DNA from 4 places in the Oleidesulfovibrio vietnamensis genome. Region 1 is predicted to be linked to each of the others. Evidence: predicted binding sites of a transcription regulator. Region 1 holds the regulator's gene; each other region holds the start of a gene.
The links. The regulator sigma-54, encoded in region 1, starts transcription at its own class of promoters, with help from an activator protein. The targets are predictions, from matches to a motif close to CTGGCACGGNNNNTGCTT.

Region 1 (5,431 bases):
CCAGTTCGTCGTTGACAACCAGCAGATGCCTTGCTCCGGTATAGGGCAGCCACGTTTCTATTATCTGACCATGAACCAGACGATTATCAACCCGCACCCACATATACTCTACTTGCCTCGCGCTTTACGGCGCAGAACCTCGCCGGCCACAACGATGCCGTTGCCGCCGGACTCTTTGGCTTCCAGTGCCAGATTCTGCAACTCCATGGTACGGCTGGAAAAAACTTTAAGCAGCATAGGCAGGTTGATTCCGGTGACAACCTCTATGTCCGCACTGCTGAGCAAAGAAAGGCTGAGGTTTGTGGGCGTGCCGCCGAACATATCGGTGAGCACGATAACCCCTTTGCCTTTATCCAGCTTGCGGACTGCTTCTTTCAGTCGGTCGATTGTTTCTCCCACCTGCAGTGTGCCGTCAACACTCACCGACGTGCAGTCGGTCAGCGGACCGAGAATAAATTCGGCAGCGCGCAGCAACGCAGCACCGTAGTCCGCGTGCGTGACAAGTACAATGCCCACTACGGGCTCTTCCACGGTTGGTTCAGAAGACATATTTTCTGCTTTGCACATTTGGTTATGGTGGAAAAAAATCAGCCCAGATCGATATGCCGGTGTTCCAAGGATACTGCATAATCGGACTTTTTCAAAGCGTCCCGCAATGCTTCGGCTGTGGAAACAGACCGGTGTCTGCCGCCGGTACAGCCGATGGCCAGCGTTATCCGGTAGCGGCCTTCCGCCTCATACTGAGGAAGCAGGAAGAGAAGAAAGTCTAAAAAACGTTTAAAGAAAGTCTTGCCTTGCTCGCAACCCAGAACAAACTGCTGTATTTCAGGGTCTTTACCTGAAAGCGCCTTTAATTTTGCGTCGAAGTACGGATTGGGCAGAAAGCGCAGGTCGAAAACCATGTCGGCGTCGGAAGGGACACCGTATTTGAACCCGAAGGTAATCAGGTTGACGCGCAGACTTCTCAAGCTGCCTCCAAGCGAACTCCATTTTTTTTGTACAATGCGCCGCAGGTCGTGAATGGAGAATTCTGAGGTATCGAGAATAAGGTCTGCACGTTCACGCACCGGAGCCAGCAGATTCCGTTCATGTTCAACGGCGGCCTCTAGCCCCAGGTCGCCGCCTTCCAGAGGATGAGGTCTGCGTGTGGTGGCAAAACGCCGTACCAGAGTATCACTGTCGGCTTCCAGATAGATGATGCGGGGAGAAACCCCCATCTTTTCCAGCCGCATAAGTGCGCCTTCGAATTCATCCAGAAAATCGAACTGGCGCAGGTCCATGCCCAGCACCACGCCGCGGTAGCGCCCCATGGCATCACGTGCAAGATGTTCCAACAGGTCGGCCACTACCCCCACCGGCAGCCCGTCTATGGTAAAAAAGCGCAAGTCCTCGAATACATTGAGCACCGTGCTTTTGCCCGCGCCGGAAAGTCCTGTGACTATAAGAACCGGCAGACTTTCACTCTTTTTCACGGCGCAACCCCTTTTCCTACCTTTTAGACAGAGCGGCACCACCGGCGTCCGCCCCTTTCCGTTACGCCTTCTGCAAAAGCTCCCACAAGGTATCTTCCGAATCTGCCTGAGCAAATTCAGCTCTGAATTCTTTGTCTTTCAGCAGACGCGAAATCTGTGCGAGAATGCGCAGATGCATGCCGGCCACCTGTTCTGGAGCAAGAACAAGAAAGAATACGTTACACAGCTTGTAATCAAGCGCTTCAAAATCAAGCCCTTCAGAACTGCGACCGACCACCAGCACGATGTGGTCAAGCCCCTCCACCTTGCCGTGCGGTATGGCTATGCCGTCACCGATGCCGGTTGTTCCCAGATTTTCACGGTCCTGCAGAATGCGGACCACGGTATTCTGATCCAGTTCCGGATATTTTTGGATGACCGGTTTCACAAGTTCCGCCAGCACCTCAGTTTTGGTGCTGGCGGAAAGCTCATGAATTATGAGGTCTTTATCCAGGTATTCACCCAGTTTCATTTTTTAGAATCCCGGATCGATCAGCCCGAAGTCTCCGTCCTTGCGACGGTAGATGACATTCACGCGGTTGTTCTGCGCGTTTTTGAAAACGAGAAACTCGTAATCCAGCGCCTCAAGCTGCATGGCAGCTTCATCAATATGCATGGGTTTGGGATCAATCTCATCAGTTTCAATGATGGTGCGCTCGCGCACGCCGTCATTGTCTTTGTAATTGAACACATCCATACGCACGCTGTCATCACTGCTGGAACGGCGCCGATCCTTAGTCTTTTCTGCGTGTTTCTTGACCTGTGCTTCCAGCTTATCCAGCACAAGATCAATAGTGGCATACATATCCTCGCTCTGCTCCACTGCAGAGAGATTCAACCCCTCGCCCGTGCATTGTACTTCCGCCTTGTGCCGGAATTTATCAACGCTCAACAGAACCTGTAACTCAAGGTTTTCTGACTTATTCAAAAAGCGTCCGAGCTTTTCAAAACGGCGGTTGGCATACTTTTTCAAGTGATCGGAAGGCTCGAAGTTCTTGAAAGTGAAAGCGATGTTCATAAAAACCTCCAGAGATTCAGTATCAGGCATTTCTGCCGGAAATCCTTTGGCCTAAAATACAGCTTTTCGTTTCGAAGAAGAAGGGATTCCCATAGCTGTACGATACTTCGCCACGGTTCTTCGAGCAATATTGACTTGCAACTTTTCTTTAAGAATTTCTCCGATCTTTTCGTCACTGAGCGGTTCTTTAGGATTTTCTTCAGAAATCAGGTTCTTTATCAGCGCTTTCACACTTTCAGAACCTACCTCTGTTCCGTCGTTTAACGCCAGTGCACTGTTAAAGAAATACTTAAGCTCCACAATACCATGGGGGGTAGCCACATACTTGTTTGTTGTAATACGGCTGACGGTTGATTCGTGCATTCCTATGTCGTCCGCTATATCCTTGAGAATAAGCGGGCGAAGCCGGGATACGCCTTCCTCGAAAAAACCCCTCTGATATTTAATAATGCTCTCAACTACTTTGTACAGGGTTCGCTGCCGTTGATAAAGGCTTTTTATAAGCCACGAGGCGGAGCGCATTTTTTCCTGCACGTAGTCCTTTTCTTTATCAGTGGTGCCCTTGACGCCTTCTTTATAAAATTCACTCAGCTGGAGATGTGGCAGGCCGTCTTCGTTCAGCAGGATGATAAAATCATCCTCGCTTTTATACACGTAGACATCGGGGCTGACATACGCGGGCTGTTCGTTACCGAAGCGGGAGCCCGGCATGGGGTCAAGAGTCTGGATAAGGTCAAGATATTCTTTAAGGTCGTCCATTCCCAGACGATATTTTCTGAGAAGAGGCTTGTACCGTCGTTTTTCCAGGTCTTCCAGATGATCGCGGATCAGCTCGACAAGCACAGGGTCGCGGTCGTATCCAAGCACTTCGACCTGAACCAGAAGGCATTCCTGCGGAGTACGCGCCGCTATGCCCACGGGATCAAGCCGCTGCAGCAGATGCAGCGTTTCTTCCACCTCTGCCGTACCGGCACCGGCCATTTCCGCCACGTTTTCCACCGTCGCCTGCAGATACCCCGCAGGCGAAAGGTTGCCGATTATGACTTCTGCTATGTCCAGCTGTTTTTCCGTGGCGGAAGACAAGCGCAGCTGCCAGCTGAGATGCCCTTCCAGCGTGGGGCTGGATGAAAAACGAGCCTCAAAGGCGGTCATCTCTTCCGGCACTTCCGCGTCGCGTCCGCCTGCCTGTTTGCCGGTACTGGCAAAATCGCCAAGATAGTTTTCCCAGTCGGCATTCTTTACCAATTCCTGACGGAAAGGGTCGGCTTCTTCTGCTCTCGGGGCTCTCTCTTCAGCCTGAGAGACTGGGCGCTCTTCCTGTGTTTCTTCAAGAAACGGGTTTTCCAGCAGTTCCTGCTGAACGGTTTCAACGAGCTCGACGCGTGAAAGCTGCAACAGTTTGATCGCCTGCTGAAGCTGGGGCGTCATCACAAGCTGCTGAGCGAGTTTAAGCTGCTGTCGTAACTCTAAAGCCATTGTTCAACCGAATCCTTAAGATTATAAAAGCTGAATATATTTTGTTTTTATTGCTCAGAGAATATCAAAGCCCTGATACCGGAGACAGCGGAAACGTATATTCCGTTCTGTTATCCAAAAATCATTCCAAAATACATTCCATGACTCTTTTCTGCCACATATATCTGTGTGATGCAACCGGAGCCGGGGGACTTACAGGCAGAAGCCCTCTCCCAGATAGACACTGCGGGCCTTGGGATCGGCCACAATGGCTTCCGGAGTGCCTTCCAGAATGACCCTTCCTTCGTAAACGAGATAAGCCCTGTCGCAGATATTCAATGTTTCACGCACATTATGATCAGAGATCAACACCCCGATACCTTTGTCGCGCAGTTTTTTGATTATTTCCTGAATATCATCCACGGCCAGAGGATCAATGCCGGCAAACGGTTCATCAAGCAGGATGAACTTCGGGGCGCGGATGAGGGCCCGGGCGATTTCCAGCCGCCGCCGTTCACCGCCGGACAGGTGCATGGCGTATGAATCGGCGATGTGGGTGATGCCGAACTCTTCAAGCAGTTCCTGCGCTCTTGCCTGCTGAGCTTTTTTGCTCAATCCCACATGTTCCAGAATCATCTGCAGATTCTGAGTGACAGTGAGTTTTTTAAAAACAGAACTTTCCTGAGGCAGATAGCTCAAACCGATACGGGCGCGTTCATGCAGCGGCCAGTCGGATATGCTCAGGTCATCCAGCTGCACCTCGCCGGCATTGGGCTTTACAATGCCTATGAGCATATAAAATGTCGTGGTCTTGCCCGCGCCGTTGGGGCCCAGCAGGCCGACAATTTCCCCCTGTTTCACATTCAGGGAAACGCCGCAGACCACTTCGCGCGAACCGTATTGCTTGCGCAACCCTGTAGCCTGAATGACCGCCATTTACTTCTTCATCCTTTTGGGGGCGGAAAAAACCGCATTGACGGGCTTACCAGGCGCGCCCAACACTTCACTTCTGTTCTCGTTCACATAAAACCTGATTTCCTGCCCGCCGATACTGTTGCCCTCGTCGCGAAGTACGGGGTCTCCTTCCATCACAAGCAGTCCTTCCGAAACCTTGTAGGTGGCCTTGCGGCATTCTCCCGATTTCGTCAGCTGCTTCATGCGTACATTACCTTCGGCCACCAGCCTGTTGATCTGGCCGGCGTCAATGGCAGGGCCTTCGGCGTCGTTTTGCTTCGCGGCGGCACTGGCGTTCTTGTCCAGATAGACGGAGATGGAGTCCGCCCACAGTTCAAACTCACCGCGCTGCACGTACACATCCTGTTCAAAAATGATCAGCTGGGCGTTGGCGTCATAAGTCATGGTCTTAGATGTGATGGAGGTGGGAATATCCTCTGCCGCGGTGGCGGGGGCGGCCTGCAAAACCAGACAGGCAAGCAGCACCATAATC
Region 2 (5,431 bases), 1.6 Mb from region 1:
GCACCGGCGTATCCTTCATCAAAATACCCTGCTTCGGCCACGGCTTCGGCATAAATGCCAAGATTGCAGGAATAAAACGCGTTGGCACCGTAAAAGTTACCCGGCGTGAACAGCGGAAAACGGAAAGACAGGTCTGTATGTTCCAGCAGACAGCCGAAAGGCGTGCGCTGGTAATCGGCAGGAAAGGAAAAACGACCCAGCACCGCTATGCGCTCGCCTCTGGTCATTTCAAGCGCCGCCGCGTGCATGGCCAGTCCGGCAGGTGTCAGCAGCGCATCATCGTTAAGGATAACCAGCGCTTCTGCGCGCGCCTCGCGGATAAGCAGATTTCTGGCCCTGCCCGGCCCCCCGCATTGCGGCAGGCGGAACAGACGCAGCGCATACGGGGTGGACAGCGACTGAAGCGCTTCCCATGTGCCGTCCGTCGATGCATCGTCACAGACCAGCACCTCAAAGCTGTCCGCCGGCAGCGTCTGCCGTGCAAGGCACAGCAAATTTTTCACCACGATATCCATGCGGTTATGCGTGGGAATAATTACTGACAGCTTCAGCCCGCCGTATTCCTGTGTCATCGGATTCTCCGTTGCGGCCTGCACGGCAGCCCGTCTGCGGCATGCCTCATGCCGCGCTTTCCAGCCGGTCAAGATACCAGCGGTACACCTGTGCAATGCCCTGACGCAGCCCGATGGAAGGCCGCCAGCCCAGCGAATGCATCCGCGAGACGTCAAGCACCTTGCGCGGTGTGCCGTCGGGTTTTGCAGCATCAAAAACCAGCGGCGCATCCACACCCACCACACTGCGGACAAGTTCCGCCAGTTCACGGATGGTAAGGTCTTCGCCCGTACCTATGTTCACAAGGTCCGTTTCCTGCGTGCGGAACACCAGATGCACGCACGCCGCCGCCAGATCATCCACATGCAGAAACTCACGAAGCGCATTGCCCGATCCCCACACGGCGATGCGCGGCGCAGTCCCCGCAGCGTCCAGCCCCAGATGCGTCCGCACGTCGACGGGCAGCGGACCGAACACCTGCTCATCCCGTTCCACGGCCTGTATATCGCCCTGCATGACCATCCGCGCCAGATGGCATTTGCGCAGCAGCGCAGGCAGCACATGCGACGACTCAAGACTGAAGGAATCGCCCGGCCCGTAAAGGTTTGTCGGCATGACAGGCACAAATGACGTACCATATTGCCGGTTATAGGCGCGGCACATTTCAATGCCCGCTATTTTGGCCACGGCATAGGCGGAATTGGTCTGCTCCAGCGGTCCGGTCATCAGGCTTTCTTCGCGCAGCGGCTGCGGAGCAAGCCGCGGGTAAATGCACGAACTGCCCAGAAAAAGCAGCCTGCGCGCCCCGTGCACATACGCCTGATGCAGCACATTGTTCTGAATTGCCAGATTGATGTGTATAAAGTCAGCAGGATATGTATCGTTTGCCAGAATGCCGCCCACTCTGGCCGCCGCCAGAAACACCACCTGAGGCCGGTGACGTGCAAAAAAACCGGCAACGGCATGCTGGTCGGTCAGGTCCAGCTCGGCATGAGTCTTCAGCAGCAGATTGCGTGCACCGTGCCCCTGCAGACAGCGGACAATGGCGCTGCCCACAAGTCCCCGGTGGCCGGCTACAAAAATCGAAGCATCCATATCAATGGTCATGACATACCCTTACATATACAAAAGCCCAAAAAAATGACGTCCGCACACCCGGCGCCGCGGCTGCGTCGGCCGCACCCCTGTGGCAAGCAAAAACCGGTCCAGCAGCAAACACGGCAAACCGCTTCCGGTGTGTCCGCCGCAGCATCCTGATACCGCAGCCCCCGCAACCCTGCATCAGTACGCAGCAAAAAACAATAAACCACGGCGTGTTCCATGCAAGATGCAAAAGCAGGAGGTACACAGACGCCATGCCCCCTGTTGCTTTTTCCCAAGACACGGTAAGAGAATCTGCACCGCGCACGGCGCGCCGCCGCACCGCACCGGCGTGCATAAACACACGCCCCCGTCAGCACGGTGACGGTATGGCGCAACAGCCGCAAAGCCGGAGATACCACATGCAGCCGTATTTCATTGCAGAAGTTTCCAGTAACCACAACCGCGATCTGGACCGTTGTCTGGCATTTATCGAAACAGCCGCAGGCTGCGGATGCGATGCAGTCAAATTCCAGCTCTTCCGGCTGGACGAGCTGTTTGCGCCGGAAGTCTTTGCCGCCATGCCGCAGGTAACCGGACGCAGAGCATGGGAACTGCCTGAAGACTACCTGCCCGTGCTGGCGCAGTCCTGCCGCAGACACGGTGTGGCATTCAGCGCCACCCCTTTTTCGCTTCAGGCGGTACATGCACTGCAACCTCATGTCGATTTTTATAAAATTGCATCCTACGAACTGCTCTGGGATGCCCTGCTGCACGCCTGTGCCGGCACGGGCAAGCCCGTTGTGCTTTCCACCGGCATGGCAGCTCTGCAGGAAGTGGCCCATGCCGCGGACGTGCTGCGCACCGCCGGCTGCCGTGATATGACGCTGCTGCACTGCACGTCCGGCTATCCCGCCCCGCCGGAACAATGCAATCTTGCGGCGGTGGAGACCCTGCGCAGGCAGTTCGGCTGCGCCGCAGGCTGGTCCGACCATACCGTGCATGCCGGTGTCATTCACCGCGCCGTGCACCGCTGGGGTGCTCAGGTTGTGGAATTTCATCTTGATCTTGACGGCGACGGTGCGGAATACGCCAGCGGCCACTGCTGGCTGCCCCATCAGATAGCACCGGTCATCAGCCAGATACGGCAGGCTTTCAGCGCCGACGGCAACGGTGTGAAAGAGCCTGCGCCATGCGAGGAGCAGGAGCGCAACTGGCGCGCCGACCCGCAGGACGGTCTGCGTCCGCTGCGCGCAGTGCGCGCCGGTCTGGAGGCGGAACATGCATGACAGCCCGTTTGCCGTCCGTCTGCTGGCGGACGAGCCGGCCTTCGGCCCTCTGGCCCTGCAATGGATTTATGAACAATGGGGGGCCGCCCCCGGCGTGACGCTGGAAGAAGCCTGCGGCAGAACAGCCCGGTACGCAGGCAGAACAACGCTGCCCATGATGCTGCTGGCATTTGCCGCAGGCACACCGGCAGGCTGTGTGGTGCTGCGCACCTGCGACTGCCCCGCGCGGCCGGAACTCACCCCGTGGCTGGCCAGCCTGTATGTGCATCCTGCCCGCAGAGGCAGGGGCGCAGGCACCGCGCTGGTCTGCGCCGCACAACGCAACGCCGCACGGCTGGGCTATTCCCGCCTCTACCTTGTCACGGAGACCGCTGCACCTTTTTACCGGCGGCTGGGCTGGGCAACGCTGGAAGAAACACCCGATACGGGGGAAATCATCATGTATGCAGACCTGCGGCAGGAGGCAGCCCTTGGCAAACGCTGAGACAGGCCGGACCATAGCCGTGGTTCAGGCCCGCATGGGTTCTGCGCGGCTGAAGGGCAAAATGCTGCTGCCTCTGTGCGGTCGTCCGCTGGTGGATTATGTGCTCTGTCACCTCACGGCGCTGCTGCGCGGCAGGCGCCCGACGGAACAGGCCGTGCTGGACGGTGTGGTGCTGGCCACATCGGACCGGCCGCAGGATGATCCGCTGGCCGCGCACATACGCAGACACTGGCCTGCGGTACACCTCGTGCGGGGGCAGGAAGACGATGTTCTGGGCCGGTTTGTGACCGCGCTGGATTCCATGCCTGCTGAAAACGTCATCCGCGTCACGGCGGACTGTCCGGTCATCAATGCCGGCGGGCTGCGCCGCATGCTGCACGAGCTGCAGCATACCGGCTGCGACATCGTCAACTACCGTCCGGGAGCGGAATACGCCGATAAAGGCGTTGAAGCGGTTAGCGCAGAGGCGCTGCGGCGGGCGTGGCATCATCCTTCAGCCACGGCGCATGACAAAGAGCATGTCACCGCGCTGATGTACCGCCTGCCCGCAGAATTTGCCGTACGGTACATAGACGGCGATCCCCTGCTGAAAAAAGGCGGGGTACGGCTTACCGTGGATACCCCCGCAGACATGGAATTTTTCACGGGGCTCTGCGCTTCCATGGGGCGCACGCCGGACAGCCTCACCGTGCACGACATCATGCGGCACCTGCAGCGGCACCCGCAGCTTGCCGCCGTCAATGCCTGTGCCGGAGCCAAGACAACCCTGCACGAATCGTTGCGGGCCGCTTTTGTATGTCACGGCAATGGCCGGACAGGGTACGGGCACATATCCGGTGCCCTGCGGCTTGCCCGTGTGATGACACAGGACCTCGGTGCCGGAGTGGAATTCATCATGCGTCCCGATGAGCGTTCGCAGCGCCTTGTGACAGAAGCGGGATTTGCCGTTTCCCTGCTGCCGCAGGATGCCGCACCGGAAGATGAACTGCGCTTTGCCGCCCGCCGCTATGCGCTGGCTGACCATTCCTGTCTGGTATTCAATTGCTGCAAGGCAGACCTTAAACGGTATCAGGACGGCTTTGCCGCTCTGAAAAAAGAAGGCTGCCGGCTGATATTTCAGGATAACCCCCTGCCGCCCGGATGGCGGCAGGGGGACCTGCTGCTTAATGCGCTGCCCCATCCTGATTATCAGGGATACTCACCCCATGAACACCCCGCCTGTTACGACGGGCTGCAATACCTGCCGCTGCCCTCCGGATTCGCCCGTGCGGGAGCACGCAGAATCATATCGCCGTCTCTCAGGCGGGTGCTTGTGGCGCTGGGCGGCGGAGACCGCGGCACAGTGCTTGAACCGGTGCTGCTGGCCCTGCACGCAGCAGGCTGCACGGCGGCCGTACAGGTGATATGCGGCACGCGGCAGCAGGCACGCACCGCACAGCACATCATGAAACACTGCGGGCTGCGCGGCAGTGCCCTGTGGGATGTGCGCCGCATGGACAAAGCCATGGCACAGGCCGATGCAGGCATTTCCGCGCTGGGTGTGACCACGTATGAAATGGCCGCCACCGGCCTGCCGGTACTGCTGGTGACGGACAACGACCTGAACAGTGCCGCTGCGGCACAATTTGCCCGCATCGCAGGCAGCCTGCCGGCCGGAGATGTCCGTTCCATACGCGGCGGGCATGTGCTCGAAAGCCCGTTCTGCAGGCAGTTCATCAAATCTTTTCAAGAAGTTAGCAAAAGTGATGTACGCGCGGCCATGTCAGTTGCGCACAAACAGGCCGTAGACGGTAAAGGTGCGTTGCGTGTGGCCGGCATTTTGCACGATTTTTTCTCCGGAGGAAAAAAATCATGACCCCATGCCGCTGGAATGAACAGTGGACACGCAACGGCGTCACCGTGGTCCGCTGCGAAACATGCGGATTTATCCATCAGATACCGTTTCCCCCTGCGGCACACAGCACCCGGCTGTACCACGAAGGCTACTACGAAGAAATGAAACCGGACTACAGCCGCATTGTGCAGG
Region 3 (5,431 bases), 1.6 Mb from region 1:
TTGGCAAGGTTGTCCAGCAGGTTCTGCACTTCCTGACGGCCGAGGAACGAACCGAGATTGCGCCGGAACACTTCGGTCAGGTGCGTGGCAATGACGGTTGCGGGGTCCACCACGGTGTAACCGGCCAGCATGGCCTCTTCCTTCTGCGACTCGGGAATCCACAGCGCAGGCAGATTGAATGCCGGTTCGCGCGTTTCGATACCCTTGATGCGGTGCCGCGCGTCGCCCGGGTCCATGGCCAGATAATGGTCGATGAGAATCTCTGCCGAGGCAACCTCGTTGCCCTTGATAAGCAGCGTGTACTGACCGGGCTTGAGCTGCAGGTTGTCGCGCAGGTGCAGCGAGGGGATGACAACCCCCATATCCAGAGCGAACTGCCGGCGGATGGAGCGGATGCGCGAGAGCAGGTTGCCGTCCTGTTCCTCGTCCACAAGCGGAATAAGTCCGTAGCCCACTTCCAGTTCCAGCACGTCCAGCGGCAGCAGAGCCTGCACCTCTTCCGGGCTGTCCAGCGCACCGCCGGGGGCGCCGCCCTTGACACCGGCCTTGCCCGCAGCACCGCTGCGCTCGGCCACATCGTCGCTGGCACCGCCCACCACTCTGGAGATAAAAAACAGCAGCGAAGCAAAAATGACAAACGGGATGAACGGCATGCCCGGTACCAGCGCAAAAACAAGCAGCACGCCGGAAACCAGTTTGAGCGCGCGGGAGTTGAACGTCAGCTGGCCTATGAATTCCTCGCCCATTTTGGCTTCGGAAGCGGCACGCGAAACAATGATACCCGCAGAGGTGGAAATGATGATGGAGGGAATGGTGGAGACCAGACCGTCACCGATGGTCAGCAGCGTGTACACGGTCATGGCGTCCTGCCATGTCATGTCCTTCTGCAGCACGCCGATGAGAATACCCCCGATGATGTTCACCATGGTGATGAACATGCCCGCGCTCACATCGCCCTGAACAAACTTGCCGGCACCGTCCATGGCGCCGTAGAAATCAGCCTCCTTGCGGATATTCTCACGCCGCCGCGTGGCTTCCGTCTCGTCTATGAGTCCGGCGTTCAGGTCGGCTTCGATGGCCATCTGCTTGCCGGGCATGGCATCAAGGGTAAAACGTGCCGCCACTTCCGCGATACGCGTGGTACCGCTGGTGATAACCATTTTGTTCAGAATGAACAGAATAAGAAAAATCACGATACCGATGATATAACTGCCGCCGACAACAAATTCGCCGAAGGACTGGATAACGGAACCGGCCGCATCTGTGCCTTCGTCACCGTGCAGCAGAATAAGACGGGTACTTGCCACGTTAAGAGCAAGACGCAGCAGCGTGGTAACCAGCAGAAGCGAAGGAAAAATGGAAAATTCAAGCGGGGAAAGCATGAACATGGAAGTCACAAGCACCAGCAGCGCCAGCGAAATGCTGAGCGACAGCATGATGTCCATGACAATGGTGGGCATGGGAATGAGCATGACGAACAGAATCACCACCACGCCGCCGGCGAGCAGGACATCGCCGTGCTTGGAGAAGCGCTCGTAATCTATTCTGGGTGCTGTTCCTACATCCGCCATTGTTTTGACGCTCCGTTCCGTTTACCGCCCCTGCGGGCGGGCCTTGAATTTCATCAGTGAAGCCAGCAGCGAAGCCACTGCCTGATAGAGTTCCTCAGGGATCATGTCCCCCACCTCCACCTGCCTATACAAGGCCCGTGCCAGCGGCACGTTCTCCCGGATGGGCACCCGGTGCTCGCGGGCCACTTCCTTGATGCGCTCGGCCAGATGATCCACCCCTTTTGCCAGCACCACAGGCGCAGGAGCTTCCACGGCATCGTAGCGCAGCGCCACGGCATAGTGCGTGGGGTTGGTCACCACAACGTCCGCTTTGGGCACATTCTCCAGCATGCGCTGGGCCATGACCTCCATCATCTTCTGACGCTGCTGCGCTTTCACCGCGGGGTCGCCTTCGGCCTGCTTGCGTTCGTCCTTCACCTCATCCTTGGTCATTTTCAGATTTTCTTCATAATCCCACCTGGTGTACCACAGGTCGGCGATGGCTATAACCAGCATGGGCAGCATGGCGTACTTGACCATTTTCATGCCCATTTCCAGCATGTACACCCCTATGGCGGTGGGTGTGGCGTAAAACAGCGGCAGAAAGTGATGCATCTCGTTGCGGATGACAATGTACGGCGCAATACCGATGACCGCAGCCATCAGTATGCTTTTGCCCAGCCGGATCAGTGTCTGCGGCGATATGAAAAGACGTTTCAACCCCTTGATAAGGTTGAACCGCGCAAATTTTGGTTTGAAAACTTTGGGCGCCCACAGTTTGCCCACCTGCAGACGGATGACCACATACGCCACAAGCGCGAGAAACAGCATGATGGGCAGCAGCATGAGCGCCAGCTTGCCCGAAATCCAGAGCAGCAGATCATAAACGGCCTGCGGTGTTGCCTCGAACATCACGGCATTGCGGAAAAAATGTTCGTACAGCCCCATCATCTCGCTGGCGATATGGTCCATGTACACATACAGCGCTATGGTGCCCGCCATGGTCACAAAGGTGTTGGGCACCTCCTGCGATTTGGGCACATTACCTTCACCCCGCGCTTTACGCCTGCGTTTCGGGGTGGCTTGTTCTGTTCTGCTCGGGTCTTGCTGCGGCATGGTGTCCGGCTCCTACAGCGGGCTGATCAGTTTGAGCATGTTGGTCATCTGCGGGCCCAGCCCCAGAATGAAATCCTGAACCTGATGCCGCATGATCGTGAACAGCAGCCCCATGAACAGAAACCCCACTCCGATCTTCAGCGGAAACCCGATCATCAGCAGGTTCATCTGCGGTGCCGCGCGCCCCATGAGTGCCAGCGCCAGTTCCACCAGAAACAACGCGGCCATGACCGGCGCGGCAATATGCACGGCCATGACAAACATGCCCCCCGCCAGCGTCAGCATGTTGTGCAGCGAGGCGTGTCTGAAAACCAGCTGACCGGGCGGCACCAGCGCAAAGCTGTCCGTAAGGCCTTTGAGCATCACCAGATGCCCGTCAAGCACCAGAAAAATAAGCAGACTGACCATATACATGAAATGTGAACTGATGCTGGTGCTCTGCCCCGAAAGAGGGTCTGCCACACTGACCATGGTAAACCCCATCTGAAACCCGAGCAGTTCGCCGCCGGTCTGGATACCCGCAAAGAAAAAACGCACCAGCAGCCCCAGCATGATGCCCATGATGATTTCACCCGCAAGCATAAGCGCAATGCCGAACGGATGCCCCGGCAACAGGCTTCCGGAAAAGGAAAGATGCGGCCACAGCGCCAGCGTAAGCACCATGCACAGCGCACCTTTTACCAGCCGGGGTGCCGAATTGCCCCCGAATACCGGCAGCAGAAAAACCACAAGGCTGATGCGCATGAGGGTAAGCAGAAAGCTGAGGAAAGAGGCTTCATCAAAATTGAAGAGATCCATGCCGTCTCAAAAAGCAAAAAACAGACCATCGCACCGCAGCCGGACGCAAAAGCCCGCGCAAGGCCGGTAAATGCCGCGTACGGCCTTTTGGCAAAGGCGGCAGGGCAAGGCCGTGTCAGCCTTTCGACGGCACCGGCACAAACACGTTGCCCCTGCCGTCAGGTGCGGATACTGTTGCCAAGGGCCGATGTTTCTGGCACTGCCTCAAAAAACCGAATACGGAGGCGATATGGATTTTCTGCCCATACGGCGAGCGCTGCTGAGCGTGACCGACAAAAGCGGGCTTGTGGAATTTGCCACGTTTCTCACACAGAACGGCGTGGAACTGGTTTCCACCGGCGGCACCCAGCGGACGCTGACCGAAGCGGGACTGGACGTCACCCCTGTGAGCAAGGTCACCGGTTTTCCTGAAATAATGGGCGGCCGCGTCAAGACCCTGCACCCGCACATCCACGGCGGCATTCTGGCCGACAAGGACAACCCCGAACACCTTGCCACTCTCAAGGAGCTGGGAATCCGCACGTTCGACCTCATCTGTGTCAACCTGTACAACTTTGCGGATGCCGCCGCCCGCGGTCTTGACCTGCGCGGTGCCGTGGAGGAAGTGGACATCGGCGGGCCGTGCATGCTGCGCGCCACCGCCAAAAACTTCCATTCCATGCTTGTACTGCCCGACCCTGCCGATTATCAGGCAGCCATGCAGGAAATGCGCGACAACGACATGCGGGTGGGACTTGCCATGCGTCAGGCCATGGCTGTCAAAACATTCCGCGCCACTTCCGCCTATGACGGCATGATTGCCGATTATCTGGGCAGCAAAACGGCTTAAACGCCGGACGGAGACCCGCCATAGCAACCAAGGTTCTCGGCAATACTCAGGGGCTGAAGCCCAGTCAGGTCAAGGCGCTTTCGCGTCTGTACACACGCCGCTACCCTGCCGAGGGCGGCTACACCACGGAACAGGCAAGAGAACTGGCCGCCCTGAGCCGCAGCATAGGCCGTCAGATAGGGCTGATGCTCGACAGACAGGGCAGGGTTTCTCTGGTTATTGTGGGCGATACGGGCTCCATCTATATTCCCGAGCTTCCCCGCGCCCGAACGGGCGCGGGCAGGCTGCGGGGGCTCAGGCTGCTGCACACCCACCTGACTGACTCCCTGCTTTCGCAGGAAGACCTCATGGACATGCTGTTTCTGCGTCTTGACGACGTGGGCGTGCTCACCGTGGACCAGCACGGCGGGCCGGCCAGCTTTCAGCATGCGCATCTGCTGCCCGGCGGCACACAGCCCTACATGGTGCACGACCCGCAGGGGTGGGACAGGGTAATAACAGATTTCACCGCACAGGCGCAGGCGCTGGAAGAAGAACTTTCGCGCATCACCGCCGATGCCCGCGAAACCGGCAGCGAATCCGGCAGGGCAGTGCTGGTGAGTGTTTCTCCCGACCCGCGTTCCGTGCAGGAATCGTCGCTGGCCGAACTGGCCGAACTGGCCGATACCGCCGGGCTGACCGTGGCGGGCACCATGGTGCAGCGCGTACGGCAGCTCAACTACAAATTCATTCTGGGCAAGGGCAAACTGGCCGAACTTGAAGTGCTTGCGCTTACGGCAAACGCCGGAGTCATCCTTTTTGACGGAGAACTGTCGCCCGCGCAGCTGCACAACCTTGCCGATATCACCGAACGCAAGGTTATAGACCGCACCCAGCTTATTCTGGATATTTTCGCCCAGCGCGCTTCCACGCGTGCGGGCAAACTGCAGGTGGAACTGGCCCAGCTGCAATACACACAGCCCCGCCTGACCGGAAAAAACCGCGCCATGGACAGGCTGGCAGGCGGCATTGGCGGCCGCGGCCCCGGTGAAACCAAACTGGAAACCGACCGCCGCAAGGTGCGCGAACGCATAGCCCGCATCAAGCAGGACCTCAAAGCTCTGCGCACCCAGCGCGGTTTCACCCGCGGCCGCAGAGC
Region 4 (5,431 bases), 1.7 Mb from region 1:
GGGGCGGTTCTCGTTCCGCGTGGCGAATAAGGAATAAAGGGGTTGCCATGGAGCAGCAACACTGCAGCAGACAGGGCTGGCTCGTCCGGCTGTTTGACCCGCTGGGCGGCACACAGTCGTCGCAGAGGTATTATTATCTGCGGCGCAATATTATCATTCTGATTGTGTCCGTCTCGGTGGTGCCGCTGGCGCTGATGGCTGCCATAAACTTTTTCATGTATCAGGATTCGCTCAAAAATCAGGCGGAAAGCCAGGTGCGGACCCTGATAAACAAGACACGCCATTCTTTTGAGCTTTTTCTGCATGAACGGCTGGCTTCCGTGGCTTTTATAGCCGGAGCCTATACCTACGATCAGCTTAAAGATGAAAAAGCCCTGAACCGTGTGTACCACGCCGCCAAAAAAGAACTGGCCGGCTTTGTGGACTTCGGGCTTATAAACGCCAACGGCACGCAGGTAAGCTATGTCGGTCCGTATGATCTTAAAAACAAAGATTATTCCGGTCAGGACTGGTTTCAGCAGGTCCGTGTGCGCGGCACATACATCAGTGATGTGTTCATGGGATACCGCGGTATCCCGCATGTGGCCATAGCAGTGGAACATCTGGACGAAGACGGTGCGCGCTGGGTGGTGCGGGCCACCATCAACACCGACCGGTTTGAAGAACTCATAGCCGCCATGGGGCTTGGCTCCCAGTCCGACGCTTTTCTTATCAACAGGGCCGGTGTGATGCAGACCGACTCGCGGCATTTCGGCAAGGTGCTGGAAAAGGCTGCCATAACGGTGGGGCCCGGCACGCATCAGCCCGAAGTGGTGGAAAGCACCGGACTGAACGGGCAGAAGATTTTTGTGGGGCATGTGAATTTCGGCAATCCGGAGCTGACGCTTGTGCTGGTGCAGCCCATAAGTGTGGCATACAAGGCGTGGAACAAGCTGCGCATGGAAATGCTCACGTTATTTCTGGGCAGCACGGTGCTGATTGTTTTTGTGGTCTGGGCTCTGACGGGCGTGCTGGTGCGCCGCATACGCGAAGCGGACGACAAGCGTGCGGCGGCGTTCCGCGAGGTGGAACATGCGCACAAGCTGTCTTCCATCGGACGGCTGGCTGCCGGAGTGGCACATGAAATAAACAACCCGCTTGCCATCATCAACGAGAAAGCAGGGCTGATGAATGACCTGATGGAGCACGGAAACGATGAGATCATCAGGGCGAAATTTCCCGAGCTTGTGGCCTCTGTGCTGCAGTCCGTTTCGCGCTGCCGCACCATTACGCACCGGCTGCTGGGCTTTGCCCGCCGCATGGAAGTGCAGGTCGAACCGCTGGACGTCAACGAGATTGTGCGCGAGGTGCTCGGTTTTCTGGAAAAAGAGAGCCTGTACCGCAATATCAGTCTTGAACTGAATCTGGATGACGATCTGCCGCGTATTTCATCCGACCGCGGACAGCTGCAGCAGGTTTTTCTGAATATCATCAATAACGCCATAGCGGCAGTTGATAACGGCGGCAGGGTGCAGATAACCACCCGCTCCGTCGATCTGGATACCGTTGCCGTGCTGATAACGGACAACGGCGTGGGAATGTCTGATGAAGTGCTGAGTCATATATTCGAACCCTTCTTTACCACCAAGGGTGCGGAAGGCACCGGTCTTGGACTGGCGATCACCTATGGTATCGTGCAGAAGCTGGGCGGGCGCATTGCGGTTGCCAGCGAGGAAGGCAAGGGATCGACGTTCACCATTGAACTGCCCAAGCGTGCAAAGCCGCAGGAGGAGTCTTAGGCGATGTCTGAGCTGAAGGTGCTGCTGGTTGACGATGAAATTGAATTTGCCGGAACGCTGGCTGAGCGGTTGCGGCTGCGCGGATTGCAGGCCGATGTGACCACCGACGGGGAAGAGGCGCTGCGTCTTGTTACCGCGCACAGGCCGGACGTTATGGTGGTTGACGTGATGATGCCCGGCATGAACGGGCTGGACGTGTTGCGGCAGGTGCGCACAAATATGCCCGATTTGCCCGTTATCCTGTTGACAGGAAAGGGCTCTACAAGGGATGGAATTGAAGGCATGAGGCTGGGGGCGTTCGATTATCTGGTCAAGCCCATCAGCATTGACGACCTTATAGGTAAAATTCACGAAGCCGTTAACGGCGCCTGATGCTGCCCGTCGGCAGGTCGCGCGGACAGGTGCCGGCTCGTGAAAACGCGTGCCGTGTGGCAGGCACGGTACCGTAAACGGGAGGGCTCATGACGCATGAGCAAGACAAGGCGGCGTACATGGGGCGCATAACCGCGGCCCTGACGCATGAAATGCGCAATGTGCTGGCAACCATGCGCGAGTCGGGCGGGCTGCTGGAAGATGTGCTGATGATGCACAAGGAGGATTTTCCCAGACGGGAAATCTTTGAAAAAAGTCTGGGGCGTATCGGCACGCAGGCAAAGCGGGGTATGAACATATGCGCTGCTCTTTCGCGTCTGGCCCACAGCCCCGACACCCCTGTTGCCACACTTAATGCAGCCGAATGGCTTGATTATTTTGTTTTCATCTGCAGCCGTTTTGCACGGCTCAAAGAGATTTCGCTTGCCCACGGGATGACTCCTGCGGGCATTTCTTTTTCCACCGATCCCGTACAGTTTCAGATGGTGCTTTTCCACGTGATGGATGCGCTTTTCGGGGTGCTTCCTGCTGCTTCTTCCGTCACGCTGACGGGCGAGGCTGCGGGCAGCGGGCTTACGGTGCGTTTCAATGTCAGCGGCGGTCCCCTTCCGCAGCCTGACAGCTCTCCCGAACTGGCACTGGCTCAGTCTCTTCTGGCCGGTGCCGGCGGTTTTCTGCGGTCTGATTCATCAGTCGGACAAATCGAAACGTTTTTTGCGTCTTAAAATGTATTAAATCGTATCTGGCTTGGGCGCCATGATTGATTTATTTTGTTTCATCATAGTGTGTGCTTTTTTTAACAATCGGTTTAATGTACCAAGATAACTACTCACTCTCTGTTGGCACGTTCCTTGCCTTTATTTTCACAAAGACAAGGAACGATTCATGCGCAGATACACAAGCTGTCTGGAAATGCCTTCATCCTTACCGTGCCGCGGCACGGCATTGTATGCATCCGGCGCTGCAGGTTTGCAGGGCGCCCGACCGGATTCATACACCGTGGCGATGCTCCGGGAGGGTCAGGCATGAAAAACGCTGTGGTGGCTGTGTATGATTCCGACCGGCAGTTTGCGGACAACCTGACCGGAAGGCTGGCGGAGCTGGGCATAGCCTGCACCGTCTGCCGCAGTCTGGACGAGGCGCGCATGATGTTGTTTGCGCCGGAAACAGACGTGCTGGTTTTCGGCACGGAAGAGGTGGGGTCCGAGGTGATGCGGTTTCTGACCCAGGTGGGTCGTCCTGATGCCTGCGCACAGGTTATCTTGATGGTACGGAAAAATCAGGTGCGACTTTCCATTGAAGGCATGAAAAACGGAGCCTTTGATGACATCTATATCCCTTTTGCGCTGGATGCGCTGCTTGTCAGGCTGTCTCTGGCAGTGGGACAGGCAAAGCTTGCCAGACGCCGCAGACAATGCACAGGCGTGCAGCAGTCCGGCAAAGGCAGCCCGCAGGGGCGCGGTTAGGGAAAACAAGGGTGGAGACTGACATGACTATTCACGTTTTGCTGGTGGATGACGAGGTCGACTTTGTACAGACCTTGGCCGAACGTCTGCGAATCCGCGGCATGACCGTGGACACGGCTCATGACGGGGAGCACGCATTGCAGATTGTGAATGACTGCGGGGCATCGGTGATGGTTCTTGATCTCAGGCTTCCCGGCATGGACGGGCTGGAAGTGCTGCGTCATGTCCGCAAACAATGTCCGCGGATGCAGGTTATTATGCTGACAGGGCACGGAGGCCGTAAGGACGAGGATTCTGCCAGGGTTATTGGTGCTTACGAGTATCTTAATAAGCCGGTGGACATCAGTCAGCTCTCTGAGGTCATTGCGGCGGCTGCCGAGGAAGCGGCGCTGCAGGGCGCGGAGTAGGCCCCTTGCAGGGCCGCCTAGCAATGGAGGATGTATGGAAACACCCTTAGTACGGGATGTTATGATCCCTGTTTCCGAGTATGTTGTCATCGAAGAAGGCGGTGTTCTGGCCGATGCGTTTATGGCGCTGGAGCAGCACTGCCGCGAAAAAGGCACCGGTAAACCGCACCGTGACGTGCTGGTGACACGTGGCGGCATGGTGGTCGCAAAGCTGACCATGCTGGACGTGTTCAAATCACTTGAGCCGAAGTACGAGCATGTGGACCCTGAACGCTATCAGGGCAGAACGCTTACTTCCGACCTTGTGAACCGGCTTATCCGCGACTTCGGTCTGTGGTCCGACCCCACGGCTTCGCTGTGTGTCAAAGCGGGCTCGTGCAAAATAACAGACATCATGCATGTGCCTGAACAGAGCGAATACGTGGAGGAATCCGACACGGTGGAACACGCACTGCACCGCTACATTCTGGGTGTGCACCAGCCGCTGCTGGTACGCAAAGAGGGGAAAGTGACGGGTGTGCTGCGTCTGGGCGATGTTTTCGACTATCTGAGAACAAAAATTACGGAGTGTGCCGCCGGCTAGCCGGGGTGCTTTTTTGAAAAAGGAACAACGTATGTCTACCAAAGCTCAATCGACATCGTTTGACTGGAAGAGACTGTGCTTCATGTTGCTGGGGGTGACTGCTTTTCTGGTGATCTACTATTCTCCGGCGTGGCCGGATGCGGTGGATCCGCTGGGTGAACGGTTCCCGCTTTCGAAAGAGGCCAAGGGTGCTCTTGCCGTATTTATGTTTGCCGGTCTGTGGTGGGTGTTCGAGGTGGTGCCCATCGGCATCACCAGTCTGGGTATCGGCGTGCTGCAGGTTCTTTTCTTTGTCCGTCCGCCCGAAAAAGCGTTCAAGGACTTCATGGACCCGTCGGTGCTCTTTATTTTTGCTTCCATCATGATCGGTCTGGTGTTTACCAAAACCGGCCTGACAAAGCGACTTGCCTATAAAATGCTGATGGTCGTGGGTGAAAAAACAAGCCGCATCTATCTGGGCGTGTTTGTGGTCACCGCGCTGCTGACGCATATTATGGCACATACTGCGGTGGCGGCCACCGTGTATCCGCTGCTGCTGGCCATTTATGCTCTGTACGACGACACCGGCAGCAAGACCCGTTTTGGTAAGGGGCTGTTCATCGGCATGGCCTATGTGGCCGGCGCAGGCTCCATCATCACGCTGCTCGGTGCCGCCCGCGGTGCCGTGGCCGTAGGCTTTTTCAAGGAGATAGTGGGTACCGAGGTCTCGTTCTTCGAGCTTACCTACTACATGGCCCCCATCGGCTGGCTCATGGTGTTTCTGCTGTGGGGCTTCTTCATGATTTTCTGCAAGCCCGAACGCGACACCATACCCGGACTGCGTGA

Region 2: ACZ5D1_RS02145 (GDP-L-fucose synthase family protein) is a predicted target of sigma-54. The motif match lies at 1,744-1,761, and genes of this name have one in related genera.
Region 3: fliR (flagellar biosynthetic protein FliR) is a predicted target of sigma-54. The motif match lies at 3,476-3,493, and genes of this name have one in related genera.
Region 4: ACZ5D1_RS01670 (DNA-binding transcriptional response regulator) is a predicted target of sigma-54. The motif match lies at 2,990-3,007, and genes of this name have one in related genera.

The regions. Positions count from the first base shown of each region.
Region 1 is NZ_AP042419.1:2,054,968-2,060,398, forward strand. It holds gene ACZ5D1_RS09325 (PTS sugar transporter subunit IIB) at 1-103, opposite strand, end outside; gene ACZ5D1_RS09330 (PTS sugar transporter subunit IIA) at 109-549, opposite strand; gene rapZ (RNase adapter RapZ) at 588-1,472, opposite strand; gene ACZ5D1_RS09340 (PTS sugar transporter subunit IIA) at 1,534-1,983, opposite strand; gene hpf (ribosome hibernation-promoting factor, HPF/YfiA family) at 1,987-2,529, opposite strand; gene rpoN (RNA polymerase factor sigma-54) at 2,581-4,005, opposite strand; gene lptB (LPS export ABC transporter ATP-binding protein) at 4,198-4,920, opposite strand; gene ACZ5D1_RS09360 (LptA/OstA family protein) at 4,921-5,431, opposite strand, start outside.
Region 2 is NZ_AP042419.1:492,765-498,195, reverse strand. It holds gene ACZ5D1_RS02150 (glycosyltransferase family 2 protein) at 1-572, opposite strand, end outside; gene ACZ5D1_RS02145 (GDP-L-fucose synthase family protein) at 619-1,659, opposite strand; gene ACZ5D1_RS02140 (N-acetylneuraminate synthase family protein) at 2,055-2,921, shown strand; gene ACZ5D1_RS02135 (GNAT family N-acetyltransferase) at 2,914-3,405, shown strand; gene ACZ5D1_RS02130 (cytidylyltransferase domain-containing protein) at 3,392-5,260, shown strand; gene ACZ5D1_RS02125 (class I SAM-dependent methyltransferase) at 5,257-5,431, shown strand, end outside.
Region 3 is NZ_AP042419.1:444,399-449,829, reverse strand. It holds gene flhA (flagellar biosynthesis protein FlhA) at 1-1,571, opposite strand, end outside; gene flhB (flagellar biosynthesis protein FlhB) at 1,593-2,666, opposite strand; gene fliR (flagellar biosynthetic protein FliR) at 2,679-3,464, opposite strand; gene ACZ5D1_RS01925 (IMP cyclohydrolase) at 3,694-4,293, shown strand; gene hflX (GTPase HflX) at 4,479-5,431, shown strand, end outside.
Region 4 is NZ_AP042419.1:381,234-386,664, forward strand. It holds gene ACZ5D1_RS01650 (NifB/NifX family molybdenum-iron cluster-binding protein) at 1-30, shown strand, start outside; gene ACZ5D1_RS01655 (sensor histidine kinase) at 48-1,778, shown strand; gene ACZ5D1_RS01660 (response regulator) at 1,782-2,150, shown strand; gene ACZ5D1_RS01665 (hypothetical protein) at 2,240-2,875, shown strand; gene ACZ5D1_RS01670 (DNA-binding transcriptional response regulator) at 3,176-3,616, shown strand; gene ACZ5D1_RS01675 (response regulator) at 3,640-4,023, shown strand; gene ACZ5D1_RS01680 (hypothetical protein) at 4,058-4,606, shown strand; gene ACZ5D1_RS01685 (SLC13 family permease) at 4,638-5,431, shown strand, end outside.